2 regions of the Clostridium sp. JNZ X4-2 genome follow, and region 1 is predicted to be linked to the other one. Evidence: a T-box and tRNA genes for the amino acid it is inferred to sense, from the RefSeq annotation. Region 1 holds a T-box; the other holds one or more tRNA genes.

Region 1 (7,596 bases):
AGTCCTCACAAAATGATATGTTTGGGGGGCAGTCTCATCCGGATTTTGATAATGACATGGCTGTTTTTGTTGAACCTACAAGAAAGGAAATAATCCGTGATTTAAAAGCAGTGGGAGTGGAAGAACATAAAATAGAGAAAATTTCAGATAAAAAATTGAGAAGAAGTATAGAGCAAGCCATGCAGGGCATGATCTACAATTTAAATACCATGCATTCCAGGGCAGGATCACAGGTACCTTTCAGTTCCATAAATATAGGTGTGCCAAGATCAGCGGATGCAGCTTTGATATGTGAAATATTTTTACTGGAGTATGAAAAAGGTCTTGGTAAAGGTGAACAGCCAATATTCCCCAATATAATATTCAGAGTTAAAAAGGGTGTAAATAAAGATGAAGAGGATCCATACTATTATCTATTTAAGATAGCCTGCCAGGTGGCTTCAAAGAGGATGAACCCCACATTCATGAATTTGGATGCGGATTTTAACAAGGAGTATTATGACAAAGGCATAATGCCTGCAACCATGGGGTGCCGGACTTATGTCTGCTCTAACATAAATGGGGAGGCAGGTGTAAAGGGCAGGGGAAATATAGCACCTGTAACTATTAATTTACCTCGAGTTGGTATTATTTCCAAGGGGAGTACAGATAGATTTTTTGAACTGCTTGATAAAAGGCTTGAACTTTCAAGACAGTCCCTTATGCACAGATATGATATTTTAAAAAGATTAAAGGTTAAAGACTTGCCTTTTGTGGCTGGACAAAAACTTATGAAAGGAGCTGAAAATTTAGAGGAGGATGACTCCATAGAGCCAATATTAAAACAAGGTACATGGGCAATAGGGTTTATTGGACTTGCAGAAACACTGGTTGCATTAACCGGAAGACATCATGGCCAAGATGAGAATTCAAGAAAACTGGGGATAAAGGTAATTGCTCATATTAGAAATTATGCGGATAAGCTTACGGAAGAAACTCATTTGAATTGGAGCTGTTATGCAACTCCTGCAGAAGGACTAAGTGGAAAGTTCATAGCTCAGGATAAAAGAATATTTGGAGAAATACCTGGTGTAACAGATAAGGAGTATTATACTAACTCCTATCATATCCCGGTAGGTTTCCCAATATCTATAAAGGATAAAATTGATATTGAAGCTCCTTATCATAAATTATGCAATGGAGGGCACATAAGTTATGTTGAAATAGATGATTATCCATCGGAAGAAGTTGTTAGAAATATAGTCAATTATGCTTATGACAATACCAATATAAGTTATATAGGAATAAACTTTCATATAAGGTATTGTAAAGAATGTGGCACTTATTTGCATGGTGAAGATAAATGCCCTAAATGTGGAAGCAGTAATATTCAGGGCATATCCAGGGTTACGGGATATTTATCACTGGATGAAAGGTTTGGAGAGGGAAAGATGGCGGAAAGGGCAGACAGGATATCCCAGGGAAAGGGAAAACACGTGTATTCTTAAGTTATCTTATAGAGGTGAAGTTTAGTGGCAGGAAAAAAAGTCAGATTGGCAGGTATTGCCTATGAAAGCCTGGTTAATGGACCTGGGATGAGAAGGGTGTTTTTTGCTCAGGGATGCAGGCATAATTGTAAAGGGTGTTTCAACCCCTCCACACATGATTTTCATGGAGGAGAGTTAAAGGATACAGATGATTTGATTGGACAAATTAAAATTAATCCACTGATAACTGGAATTACATTTTCAGGCGGTGATCCTTTTGAACAGGCAGAAGAATTTGCCTATATGGCAGATAAAATTAAAAGACTGGATTTGAATATATGGTGTTATACAGGATATACTTTTGAGCATATTCTGTATAACACACAAGATATATATTGGAAGAAGTTGATAAATAACATAGATGTATTGGTAGATGGAAAGTTTGAAGAAAGTAAAAAAGACAGCAGACTCAGGTTCAAGGGTTCAAGTAACCAGAGGATTATCGATGTAAAGGCCAGCCTGATATCTCACAGGATTATAGAAATATCCTATAATTGAAAATTTGTTTTTAAGCAGGTATTGTTGATTTTAGTTGAAAGACTCCAATTAAATATATTATAATACTTCGTAGTGGGGAGTTGATAATGTGAAAGAGAATTCGGGAATCGAAGTATGTTCTTGTACTGAACTTCATGAAGATTGTATAGAGTGTGTTAAAAAAAGTATGCTGGATGAAAAAGTCTTCAGAAATCTTTCTGAACTTTTTAAAGTACTGGGTGACTTTACAAGGATTAAAATAATATATGCACTATTTAAAAAGGAATTATGTGTATGCGACATAGCAGAGATACTTCAGATGAGTCAATCTGCTATATCACATCAGCTTAGAATTTTAAAAACATCTCGGCTGGTTAAGTTTAGAAGAGATGGAAAATCAGTATATTACTCACTAGATGACGAACATATAAACAGGCTGTTTAACGCAGGGTTAGAGCATGTAGAACACAATTAGTATTTCATTAAGATATTCAAGATGATTTCATTCAAAAATTATTTATAATCGAGTATTTTAACTGAATTGTATTCTTGCAGTTTATTTTCTATAACTAGGGAATTGTTCTTAATTCTTTCTGCACCCTTCATATATTTAAGGAATTTTTCCAGACCATCCAATTCAAAAGTTAAAGAGGAAGTTTTATAATGCATTGGAATTACCATATGACTGTTAATGGATCTGGTCAGTTCTGCGGCCTCTTTACCATCTATGGTAAAATTACCTCCTACCGGAATCAACAGCACATCTATGCTGCCTAATTTTTCTATCTCATCTTTGGATAATATATATCCCAGATCTCCAAGATGACATATTCGATAACCATCCATTTCTATTATAAATATTATGTTTTTCCCTCTTTTGGCTCCTCTAACTTTGTCATGATAAGAAGGAATTCCCATAATAGGAATGTCATATAAATTAAAAGAACCTGTTTTATTTATAATGTGGCCGTATTTTATATTTTGTGTGTAGTTGTGATCAAAATGATTATGACTTATTGTAATCAAATCCACTTCTCCCTGGAAAACTTTATATCCCACAGTTTCATCAAAAGGATCTGTCAAAAGCTTATGACAGTTTGAATCCTCCAATAAAAAAGAGGAATGGCCTAACCATGTTATTTTCATAAAAAACATCTCCTTATCATAAAATTTTTTTGCTTTTATCCTTCCAATACCCCAACTCCTTCAAAGTGGGGAATAAACAATAGTATGGTTTTGGGCAGATTCTTTTTAAGAATCACTTAATAGTATTATACCATTACTACAAATATTTTATTAAAAAAATATATATCTTAGATTAATATGTAAATATATCTATTTTTATATACAAAATTAATACCCTTATATTATAATAATATAAGGTGTATATGGAGGTGATTATTTGAAAAATGCAAGAATTTATATGGTACTGTTAATGGGTTTTATATTTATGCTTATAGCATCTGCAGGGGTTAATGATGTGAAAGCAGCTGGATATGATGGAATGACTGTAGGAAAAGATGTAGAAGTAAATAAATCGTGGAATATAAAATTCAACATAAAATTGGACATGAATACGGTAAATGACTCCAATATAGTTGTAACAGACAGTGATGGTAATGTGGTTCCAGTTTCCCTGCAAGTTGGACAAGATGGAACAAATATAGTAATTACCCCTAAAACACAGTATACATATGGAAAAACCTATGACCTAACTGTAAAAAACGGCTTGAAATCTGCATCTGGTAAAAGTTTAAAGGATCAGCCTAAAATGCAGTTCACAGTGAAATCAAATCCAGCTTCTTCTGGAAATGCAAAGTACACCGTTACCATTGATGCAGGTCATGGAGGTACAGATTTTGGAAATGTGAGTCAGTCAGGTCTAAAAGAAAAAGATGTAAATTTGTCTGTGGCATTAAAGTTGGGGAAAATACTAGAGCAAAATGGAGTTAATGTAGTTTATACCAGAAAAGAGGATAATGTAACATGGGACAGCAGTTCGGATTTACAGACCCGTTTTGATACAGCAAATAAGGCAAATTCAGATTTGTTTGTAGCTTTGCGTTGTAATTCTTATGGGGGAAGTTCCCAGGTAAGTGGAATAGAGACTTATTATACTGATTGTAGTGATTCGGCCAAAAATGCTGCTGAGAAAATTCAGAATGAGATGATAAGTTATACCGGACGTACAGACAGAGGAATTAAGGCAGGAGCGTATAAACATACCATACTTAGAGGAACTGTGGCTCCGGCAGTCATGGTGGAACTGGGATTTATGACTAGTACTGAAGAGAGTGCACTGCTTGGAAGTGATGATTATCAAAATAAAAGCGCAGCGGCTGTTGCAAAGGGAATTTTGAAAGCTCTGGGATCTATGGATGGGAATAAAGAAATAACTATAAGTTCCATATCAAATTTGTCTGATAATATAACTGCAGGAGACCAATATTCACTTCCTACTAGTGTACAAGCTACTATGAGTGATGGCACAAGCAAAAAAGTACCGGTAATATGGTGGGCTGACTCAATTGATTCTTCTAAAACCGGCACATTTACTTATAAGGGAACGGTACCTGGTTATAATAGACAAGTACTTTTTACTTTGACTATAGCTTCAAATCCCACTGAAACACCACCGTCAAACGACACACCTGTAATAGTTATAGATCCAGGGCATGGAATGGGAAAGGATATTGGTGCCACAGGAATAAATGGGCTTCAGGAGGATGACATTACTCTAGCAGTAGGATTAAAAACCGGTGCAATACTTCAATCAAAGGGTATAAATGTAGTTTATACCAGAACTACAGATATGCGTTCTGTTCCAATGAGTGTCAATGAAAGTCTTCAAAGACGATGCGATATATCAAATTCCGCCAATGCAAAATATTTTATATGTATTCATGCCAATTATTTTACTGAGTCTTCTGCTCATGGTACGGAAACTTTATATTATACAGGAAATTCAGAAGGAGAAAAGCTGGCTTCAAATATACAAAATAGTATTGTAAAAGAAGTTGGAATGTATGACAGGGGATTAAAAGATGGAAGCTGGCTTTATATTGCTAAAAATACTGATGCAACATCAGCCCTTGTAGAGTTGGGATTTGTAAGTAGTCCCGATGATGCGGCGAAGTTGAGCAGTGATGAATATAGGCAAAAATTTGCACAGGCTATAGCTGACGGAATACTGCAAACACTTGGATATAAATAAAAAAATTAAATAGCAAATATTATAAAATAAATTGACAATAAAAAATTCATATAATATAATAAAGAGAAATTATACAATGACTAGTCTAAAGACATTGAACGGGGAGAGTATCTAAGTTTGTATTGCTTACAGAGAGTGAGGATGTTGAGAACTCATAGAATAACTTGGAGAAAATCACCTTGGAGTTGAAGGGTTGAAAGATATTTTGATTATTTGAGTAAACTCTTACGTAATTCTGCGTTAAGGAAATGTTTGTAACAGTAAAAAGTATTACCATAGGTGGTATAAACGAATAAAACTTCGTCCTATTTGGATGAAGTTTTTTATTGTAAATAATTGATTTTCTGAATCTTAAAATTCTGATTTGTGTATAAAATGTACACAATAGTAAAAACTTAACAGTATAAATAGAAAGGGGTCGAATCCATGTATAAAAAGATTGATAATAACAAAAGTTTTGTACAAATGGAAAAAGATATTCTAAAGCTATGGAAAGACAAAGAAATAGAGAAAAAGAGTTTAAGGGAGAACGAGAACGGAGAATATTTTACCTTTTATGACGGACCGCCAACTGCTAATGGAAAACCTCATATAGGTCATGTCCTAACTAGGGTTGTAAAAGATCTTATACCAAGGTACAAAGTTATGAAGGGATATAAGGTTTTAAGAAAGGCTGGCTGGGATACGCATGGACTTCCAGTTGAACTTGAAGTTGAAAAAAACCTTGGAATTTCGGGAAAGCCTCAGATTGAAGATTATGGGGTGGAGAATTTTATAAAAAAGTGTAAGGACAGTGTATTTACATATGTGAGCCAGTGGAGAGAAATGTCTGACAGAATAGGGTTCTGGGTAGATATGGATAACCCATATGTAACTTATCATAATGACTATATAGAATCTGAATGGTGGGCATTAAAAGAAATCTGGAAAAAGGGCCTTTTATATAAAGGGCATAAGGTAGTGCCCTATTGCCCAAGGTGTGGTACTGCACTTTCCTCTCATGAGGTTTCACAAGGCTATAAAGATGTAAAAGAGACATCAATATATGTTAAATTCAAACTCAAGGATAAAGACAAATATATACTTGCATGGACAACAACACCATGGACACTGCCTAATAATATGGCATTGGCAGTAAATGAAAATTATGATTATGTGGAAGTGCTTAATAAAGGAGAGCATTTAATATTGGCAGAAGCTCTTTTGAAAATCCTGGAAGATGAATACGAGGTCTTAAGAAAATTCAGGGGAAAGGAATTAGTTGGTCTGGATTATGAACCAATGTTTAATTTTGCATCCTTTGAGGGTAAGGCACATTATATTGTTCATGCGGATTATGTAACCTTAACAGAAGGTACCGGAATAGTTCATACTGCTCCTGCCTTTGGTGAAGATGACAGTAACAGCTGCAAGCGGTACAATATACCTATGACTAATTCAGTAGATACCCAGGGAAAATTTAAAGAAGAGGTTACTCCATGGAAAGGAATCTTTGTAAAAGATGCGGAACCTAAAATAATAGAATATTTAAAGGAGAAGGGAATACTTTATAAAACAGAAAAGTTTACCCACTCTTATCCATTTTGCTGGAGATGTGATACTCCTCTTTTGTATTATCCAAGAGATACCTGGTTCATTAGGATGTCTTCCATGAGAGATAAACTGGTTAAAAACACCAATGACACAAATTGGTATCCTGACAATATAAGAACAGGCAGATTTGGAAAATTTGTTGAAGGGGTAATAGATTGGGGCCTCAGTAGAGAAAGATATTGGGGTACACCTCTGCCAATATGGGAATGTGAATGTGGACATAAGGAATGTATAGGAAGTATTGAAGAATTAAAAGAAAAAGGGATAAATGTTCCGGATAATATAGAACTTCATAAACCATATATTGACAGAATTAAATTGAAGTGCGATAAATGCGGCGGGGAAATGAAAAGATCTCCAGATGTAATTGACTGCTGGTTTGATTCGGGTTCCATGCCTTTTGCACAGCATCATTATCCATTTGAAAACAAAGAACTTTTTAAAGAAAATTTTCCAGCTCAATTTATATCTGAAGCAGTAGATCAGACAAGAGGATGGTTTTATACCCTTATGGCAATATCTACAGTATTATTTGACAGGAGTCCTTTTGAGAATTGTTTGGTTTTGGGTCATGTTTTGGATAAGCATGGTTTGAAGATGTCAAAGCATAAGGGAAATGTATTGAGTCCAGAAGTGGCTTTGGAAAATGAGGGTGCAGATGCAACAAGATGGTATTTTTATACTGAAAGTGCACCATGGCTTCCATCTAGATTTTATGAAGAGGCAGTTCAGGACAGTCAGAGAAAATTCCTGGGCACTCTGTGGAATGTGTATTCTTTTTATGTT
Region 2 (7,596 bases), 300 kb from region 1:
CTCTTTCAGTGAGCGGTGAATCCTTCCTGCCCTGCATTCTCATTTCAGTATTCCATAACGTTTCTCCATGCCTTGTTATATATAATTTAATCATACATTTCTCCCCTTATTAAAAAGTTGAATATACATTTACAATATGGTCCTTATAATTTTTTATTATAACATATAAACAATACTTTTTTAATCTAATCCATATTTTTAAACGCCTTGATACAATATTTATTTCCAGCATAAGCTTTATTTAAACTGATAATGAATCTTTTATTTTTCAACATGCTGCATATGATTTCCTCATTTTTATTTTCATCATCATTTATTTCTATAGTTAAATTATCATTTTCTCCTATTATGGACATATAATCATATATGCTGCTGTAATCCTCCAAATCAATCTTTCCTTTTATATTCATTTTGTATTCAGACATAAATTATCTCCTCAAATAAATAATTATTTATGAAATTATTATTTATTTTAACCACTAGAAATATACATAAATTAAAGAAGCCGCCTCCAAATTTTATCTTGGGGCAGCTTCTTTAATTTTATTCTTCTTTAATCTTCACTTTATTCTTATTTTCTATTATCTTATTGACCTCAGAACTTGGTACTTCCTCATATCTCTCAAACCTCATTGTAAAATCTCCTCTAGCCTGAGTCATAGATCTTAAATCCGTAGCATATTTAAACATTTCAGCTTGAGGTATTTCAGCTATTATTACCTGTTTTTCCTCAGAACTCTCCATTCCCAGTACTCTTCCTCTTTTTTTATTGATATCACCGATTATATCTCCCATATAATATTCAGGCACGAATATTTCTATATGTTCAATTGGTTCTAATAATATAGGTTCTGCTTCTAAAAGTCCCTTCTTATATGCTAAGGAGGCAGCTACCTTAAATGCCATTTCTGAAGAATCTACAGGATGATAGGAACCATCATGCAGGGTGGCCTTTAATCTTATTACGGGATAACCAGCCAGAACTCCATGATTAATGCACTCCCTCAATCCCTTTTCCACTGCCGGTATATATTGTCTTGGCACTACTCCCCCCACTACTTTATCTACAAATTCCAAGTCATCTTCTCCGTCACTTCTTGGTTCAAATTTAATTTTTACATCACCATATTGACCATGTCCACCTGATTGTTTTTTATGTTTTCCCTGAACGTCTGAAGTTTTCTTTACAGTTTCTCTATAAGGTACCTTGGGCTCTTGCAGAATAACTTCTACACCAAATTTAGATTTTAATTTACATGATATTACATCAATATGTGTTTCGCCTAAACCCCATATTATTGCTTCCGCATTTTCTATGTCTCTTGATATCTTAAAAGTAGGATCTTCTTCTATTAACTTATTTAATCCACTTAATATTTTATCTTCATCATTTTTAGATTTAGGTAAAACTGCCATTGAAATTACCGGCTGGGGAAAATTAATATCTTCAAATATTATAGAAGATTGAGGATAACATAAAGTATCTCCCGTATTTGTAAATTGTAGTTTAGCTACAGCACCTAGATCCCCTGCTGTTATTTCAGAGGTAGGAATCTGCTGCTTGCCCTTTAAAAAGTACATGACACCTATTTTCTCATTTTTATTCTTTTTAACATTATATACTGTCATATCAGATTTTAACTTTCCTGTTATAACTCTGAATAAGGATAATTTTCCTACAAAAGGATCTGCTATAGTTTTAAAAACAAAAGCCGAAAAAGGTTCTCTTTCATTTATTCTCACACTAAGTTCAGAATCATCCTCTATATTTTTGGCATTAACCAACTCTAAATTTTCAGGTGAAGGAAAACATTCAATTATATCTTCAATTAAGGTTTCTATCCCTATTCCAGTTAAAGCAGAACCACACATTACAGGCACCACCTCACCTTTTGAACATCCATTTATTAGTCCCGTATATATATCCTCATCACTTAAAGTACCTTCGTTGAAGTATTTGTCTAAAAGTTCTTCGTCTGTTTCTGCTACAGCTTCCATAATCATGTTTTTACATTCATCTACTTTTTCTAAAATATCTTGTGGTATATCTGCCTCTATCATGGATTTACTTTTGTTGTCAAATATTCTAGCTTTTCTTGATATTACATTTACAACGCCTCTAAAACCGTTTTCTTTACCTATTGGATATTGAACAGGTACCACAGATATACCAAACTTTTCTTTTAACTCCTCCAGTACTTTGCCAAAATCGGAGTTTTCCCTATCCAATTTATTTACGTAAAAAGCTCTGGGAAGATTATCTCTATTCACATAATTCCAGGACTTCTCAGTTCCTACCTGAATCCCAGATACACCTGACACAACAATCATAGCTATATCAATGGCTCTTAATCCTTCCATAGTTTCTCCTATAAAATCAAAATATCCCGGCATATCAACTAAATTTATCTTTACATCATTATGCTCACACGAAGCTACTGATGCAGATAAAGATATTTTTCTCTTTTTTTCTTCAGTGTCATAATCGCTGACAGTATTTCCATCTTCAATTTTCCCAAATCTATCTATAGCCTTTGTATAGTAAAGTATTGCTTCTGTTAATGTAGTCTTTCCGGATCCACTATGACCAATGATCCCCACATTTCTTAAATGCTTTGTTGAATATTTTTTCATAAGCAATTCCTCCTCTTACTTTGCGCTTAATTATATATTCTACTTATAAATTAAAATCCCTTCTAAAATCAAGTAAATTTTCGCAATAATTTGATTATACTTAATATACTACACATAACAATAGACAAAAAAATAAACTAAAAGTCAGCACGACTTTTAGTTCTCTTCTAAACTATCTATATAATTAAATGGCTCCGTGGAGAGGGCTCGAACCTCCAACCCTTCGGTTAACAGCCGAATGCTCAACCATTGAGCTACCACGGAATAATTCACACAAAACATAAATTTCTATAAAAAACGAGTAACAAATTGTTACTCATTTGGTGGAGATAAAGAGATTCGAACTCTTGACCCTCTGCGTGCAAGGCAGATGCTCTCCCAGCTGAGCTATACCCCCGTATGGTGGACCTTCAGGGACTCGAACCCCGGACCAACCGGTTATGAGCCGGTTGCTCTAACCAACTGAGCTAAAGATCCATATATTACCTGGCGATGACCTGCTCTTCCACAGGGCCTCCCCTGCAGTACCATGGGCACTGTGAAGCTTAACCTTCCTGTTCGAAATGGTAAGGGGTGTTGCCTTCACGTTATTACCACCAGATATTTTTTCATTTGCACTACAGTTTAATATTATACTGTGTTTTTGATTGATTGTCAATACCTTTTTAAAATAATTTTTTCTTATTGGAATAGCCAATTAGAAAAGAAGTTTTATAAACCTTCTTTTCTAATTGGTATAATATAATACTAGGAAACTTTATATTTATTTGAGATCACCTGGCAAGACCCAATATCCTTTAGAATTATTTGCCTTTAAATAGTTTTTAAATTCCTGTGATTTATAAGCTTTTACTATATCCTGTGCCCATTTTGCATTTTTATTCTTGCCATCTACTGCAACAGTTATATAAAGATCATCTACAAGCGTCTCAGAGAGAAGTGCCTTAGTTGCATCTATCTTTGCCATATACACAATAGCTCCTGGAAGCACTGCATAATCTGCTTCATTAAGAGAACGTGGTATTTGTGAAGAATCCATTTCAACTATTTTAAGATTATATTTATTTTCTGCTATATCCTTTTGAGTTGCAAGAGTTTTTACTACCCCCTCTTTTATCTTAATCCATCCAGCTTTTTCAAGTAGTGAATAAGCTCTTGCCGCATTTGATGGATCTTTAGGAATAAATATTGTATCTCCTTGTTTGACCTCATTTATTGATGCATGTTTATTAGAAAAAATTCCTGCCCTTACTGTGGGAATTTTTACTATGGACACAAGGTCTGCCTTCTTTTCCTTGTTATATGCCTTAACATAAGCATTGTGCTGTGCAACATTAAAATCCAGACTTCCTTCTGTCAATGCCACTTCTGATTGAAGAAGATCCGAGAAATTCACTAGTGTGACTTTATAACCTTCTTTTTCAAGAATCGGTTTTACACCTGCATTAAAAAGATCATTGTAAGGCCCTGGAGAAACCCCTAGTTTTATCTCTTTCTTTGTACTGGAATCCGCACCATTCTTTGATCCGCATCCCGCCAAGCCTACTGCCGATATAAATACAATCAGTAATGCTATAGTAGGTTTTAGTATTTTTTTCATCATTATATTTTCCCCCTTAAAATTTTTTAATGTCTTCTAACTTTTCTAGAAAGCGTATTGCCTATTGTTTGTATAAGTTGAACAAATACTATAAGCAGGATTACTGTAATAATCATTACTTCAGTATCAAATCTCTCATATCCATAGGATATCGCTACATCTCCTATTCCTCCCCCACCTATAGTTCCTGCCATTGCAGTAGCTCCTACAAGCCCTATTGTTGCAGTAGTAAGTGACAGAACAAGTGAACCCATAGCCTCTGGAAGTAAAAAATACCATATTATCTGAAAAGATGTTGCTCCCATTGCTTCTGCAGCTTCTATAGTTCCACTATCCACTTCTAGAAGTGAGTTTTCTACAAGCCTGGAAATATACGGAATAATAAAAACGGTAAGAGGTACCAATGCAGCACTTGTGCCTATAGATGATCCAACTATAAGTTTAGTAAAAGGTACTATTGCAACCATCAAAATTATAAAAGGCAGAGAACGAAATATATTTACAATAGGATTCAAAATATTGTAGAGATATTTGTTCTCTAATATTCCTCCAGGCCTTGTTGTCACCATTAATATTCCTAAAACGGTTCCTAAGACAGACCCTATCAACAGAGGTATGAAAATCATATATAAGGTCTGCAGTATTGCTGTGTAAATCTGAGACATATCTATGGTCTGCATTTATACCACCTCCTCTACAAAAATATTCTGTTTTTTAATATAATCACTGATTTTTTTAACTAAATCACAATCACTTTCAAATTCTATTATCATATTTACCATAGGTGTATCCTGAAGCTCTGTTACACTTGCATTTAGGATATTTATTTCAATATCAAATTTTTTTGTTATTATGGATATCATTGGTATCAATGCAGAATTCCCTATAAATTTCAGTCTTAAAAGTCTTCTGCTTTTTACATCTTGCTTATTATTCTCAATAAGCTTTAATATGCTTATGGGAATATCATCATTAGTTACACTATAAACAAAATCTTTTGTAACTTTTTCCCTTGGATTTCCAAATACATCTATTACACTTCCCTTTTCAATTATCTTACCTTTTTCCATTACAGCCACTTTATTGCAAATTTTTTGTATTACATTCATCTGATGAGTTATTAATAAAATTGTAATATCATATTCTCGATTTATCTTTTTTAAAAGTTCAAGTATTGATTCAGTTGTTTGTGGATCCAAAGCCGATGTAGCTTCATCACATAAAAGTATATGAGGATTTGTTGCAAGTGCTCTTGCAATACCCACTCTCTGCTTTTGTCCACCTGATAGTTCATCAGGATAACTTTTTGATTTGTTTTCCAGTCCTACAAAGTTAAGAAGCTCTTCTACCCTTTTTAATATTTTATTTTTAGGTGTATGATCAAGCACTAATGGAATCGCCACATTATCAAATACAGTCTTAGAATTCAAAAGATTGAAGTGTTGAAATATCATGCCTATTTGCTTTCTAATATTTATAAGCTGCTTTTTATTGAGTTTTCCAATATCCTTTCCATTAACTATTACAGTTCCAGAAGTGGGCCTTTCAAGAAAATTAACCATTCTTAAAAGTGTACTTTTTCCTGCTCCACTAAATCCTATAACTCCATATATATCTCCTTTGTCCACATTTATATTTATCCCTTTCAGGGCTTGAATTTTTGTCCCATTTTGATCAAATGTTTTGTATACATCTTTTAAATCAATCACTTAAGGAATCCTCCTTACTACTTATTTTTCATTTTAAAAAACCAGTGCTAGCAATAGCATCCATGAGATAAGGTACTTAACCTTTTTTTATTACAATCAGTGCTTGCTCCGCAAGGTTCCTAAAATATTCTGAGCTTTTTAGGAGGGCGGACTCATCTGCTCTAAATTTGGGACTATGAAGAGACTCTCCTATCCCTACCCCTATATCTACAAAAGCACCCGGCAACTTTTTCTGATAATAGGCAAAATCTTCTCCCCCAAGTTTAGGAGGTATAATTTTCACTTTATAACCAGTATCCTTGGCAACCCTAATTGCCACTTCTGTCCACGCTTTATCGTTATTAGTTGCCGGAGGTCCTTCATACCATCTGAAGTCAGCCCTGGCACCATAAGACTTGGCAATATTTTGTGCAAGTGTTTTTATATTCCTTGGTATCAAACTCCTATCTTCTTCATTAAGTGTTCTCACTGTACCCTCAATATAAGCCTTCTCAGGTATTACATTCCATGTATGTCCGCTTTCTATGTGAGTTACGCTCACTATTGCAGGATCAAAAGGATGAATATTTCTACTTACAATTGTCTGTAATGCCATTACTATATTTGAAATAACAACTATAGGATCTATACCTAAATCAGGATGTGCTGCATGTGTGCCTGCACCTGTAACTTCAACCTCAAATCTATCAACAGCAGCTGTCAGGGCACCTACATTTGTTCCAAGTGTCCCTACATCCAAATCCGGAGCGGTGTGTAAGCCAAATATTGCCTGAACGTTTTCCAGAGCCTTAGTTTTAATAATTTCCTCCGCACCATGGCTAGATTCTTCAGCAGGCTGAAATAGAATTTTAACAGTTCCCTGAAGATTCTTTTCATCTCTTTTTAATAGATATGCAGCTCCAAGTATAGTTGTCATATGAAAGTCGTGACCACAGGCATGCATCTTACCCTGATTTTTAGATTTATATGACAAATTTGTTTCTTCAGTAACAGGTAAAGCATCTATATCCGTTCTTATTGCAACTATAGGCCCCTCTTTTTTTCCTTTAATTTCAGCTACAATACCTGTTTTTAGTGGTAAATCAAGTATATCTATATTGGCTGCTTTAAGAAGCTCAGCCAATTTATCTGTGGTATTATATTCTTCATAAGATAATTCTGGTGTCTGATGAAAGTATTCAAATATTTGTTTCAATTTCTTCTCAAATTCTTTTTGTGACATAATAGCAAGACTCCTTTTTTACAATAAAAAAAGGCCTTCTCCCTTAAAAAGGGACGAAAGCCTTCGTGATATCCACCCAACTTCATATAAACCTCACGGCTCATACCTTATAAAGTACTTCAAATTAATTGATAATACTCTACCATTATAACGTATGGTAACGTAGAAGCCTACAATATCAACTTCTAAACTCCAAGTGCAAATTCAGAAAACCTCTCATATCCATTCACATCATCCAGGACTCTCTTTAATGATACAGTTAACTTACTTTTCTCTTCACAGTACTATAATTCATATTATACTACACTTTCCATTTAAGTGCTAATATTTTATGAAATTTTATCATTATTTTTGCATACTATTTCATAAGAATTAACCTATATCCTCTGAAAATTGCACAGTAAATATTTATCCATATTGTTTTTGGTCAA

Evidence for each region. The T-box of region 1 lies ahead of ileS (isoleucine--tRNA ligase). A T-box ahead of a tRNA ligase gene usually reads a tRNA of that ligase, here a tRNA-Ile.
Region 2: it encodes a tRNA-Ile, which carries the amino acid that the T-box ahead of ileS (isoleucine--tRNA ligase) is inferred to sense. The anticodon was not compared.

Annotation. Positions count from the first base shown of each region.
Region 1 covers NZ_CM142685.1:3,337,323-3,344,918, reverse strand. Annotated here, with positions in the region: partial or broken gene ACYUJ6_RS16070 (anaerobic ribonucleoside triphosphate reductase) at 1-1,487, shown strand, start outside; gene nrdG (anaerobic ribonucleoside-triphosphate reductase activating protein) at 1,512-2,024, shown strand; gene ACYUJ6_RS16060 (ArsR/SmtB family transcription factor) at 2,113-2,478, shown strand; gene ACYUJ6_RS16055 (MBL fold metallo-hydrolase) at 2,517-3,149, opposite strand; gene ACYUJ6_RS16050 (N-acetylmuramoyl-L-alanine amidase) at 3,406-5,217, shown strand; T-box leader at 5,303-5,528, shown strand; gene ileS (isoleucine--tRNA ligase) at 5,644-7,596, shown strand, end outside.
Region 2 covers NZ_CM142685.1:79,093-86,688, reverse strand. Annotated here, with positions in the region: gene ACYUJ6_RS00520 (histidine phosphatase family protein) at 1-94, opposite strand, end outside; gene ACYUJ6_RS00515 (hypothetical protein) at 186-425, opposite strand; gene fusA (elongation factor G) at 544-2,634, opposite strand; tRNA gene ACYUJ6_RS00505 (tRNA-Asn) at 2,824-2,898, opposite strand; tRNA gene ACYUJ6_RS00500 (tRNA-Ala) at 2,956-3,031, opposite strand; tRNA gene ACYUJ6_RS00495 (tRNA-Ile) at 3,035-3,111, opposite strand; rRNA gene rrf (5S ribosomal RNA) at 3,119-3,235, opposite strand; gene ACYUJ6_RS00485 (MetQ/NlpA family ABC transporter substrate-binding protein) at 3,398-4,237, opposite strand; gene ACYUJ6_RS00480 (methionine ABC transporter permease) at 4,261-4,914, opposite strand; gene ACYUJ6_RS00475 (methionine ABC transporter ATP-binding protein) at 4,915-5,943, opposite strand; gene ACYUJ6_RS00470 (amidohydrolase) at 6,020-7,165, opposite strand; rRNA gene ACYUJ6_RS00465 (23S ribosomal RNA) at 7,589-7,596, opposite strand, start outside.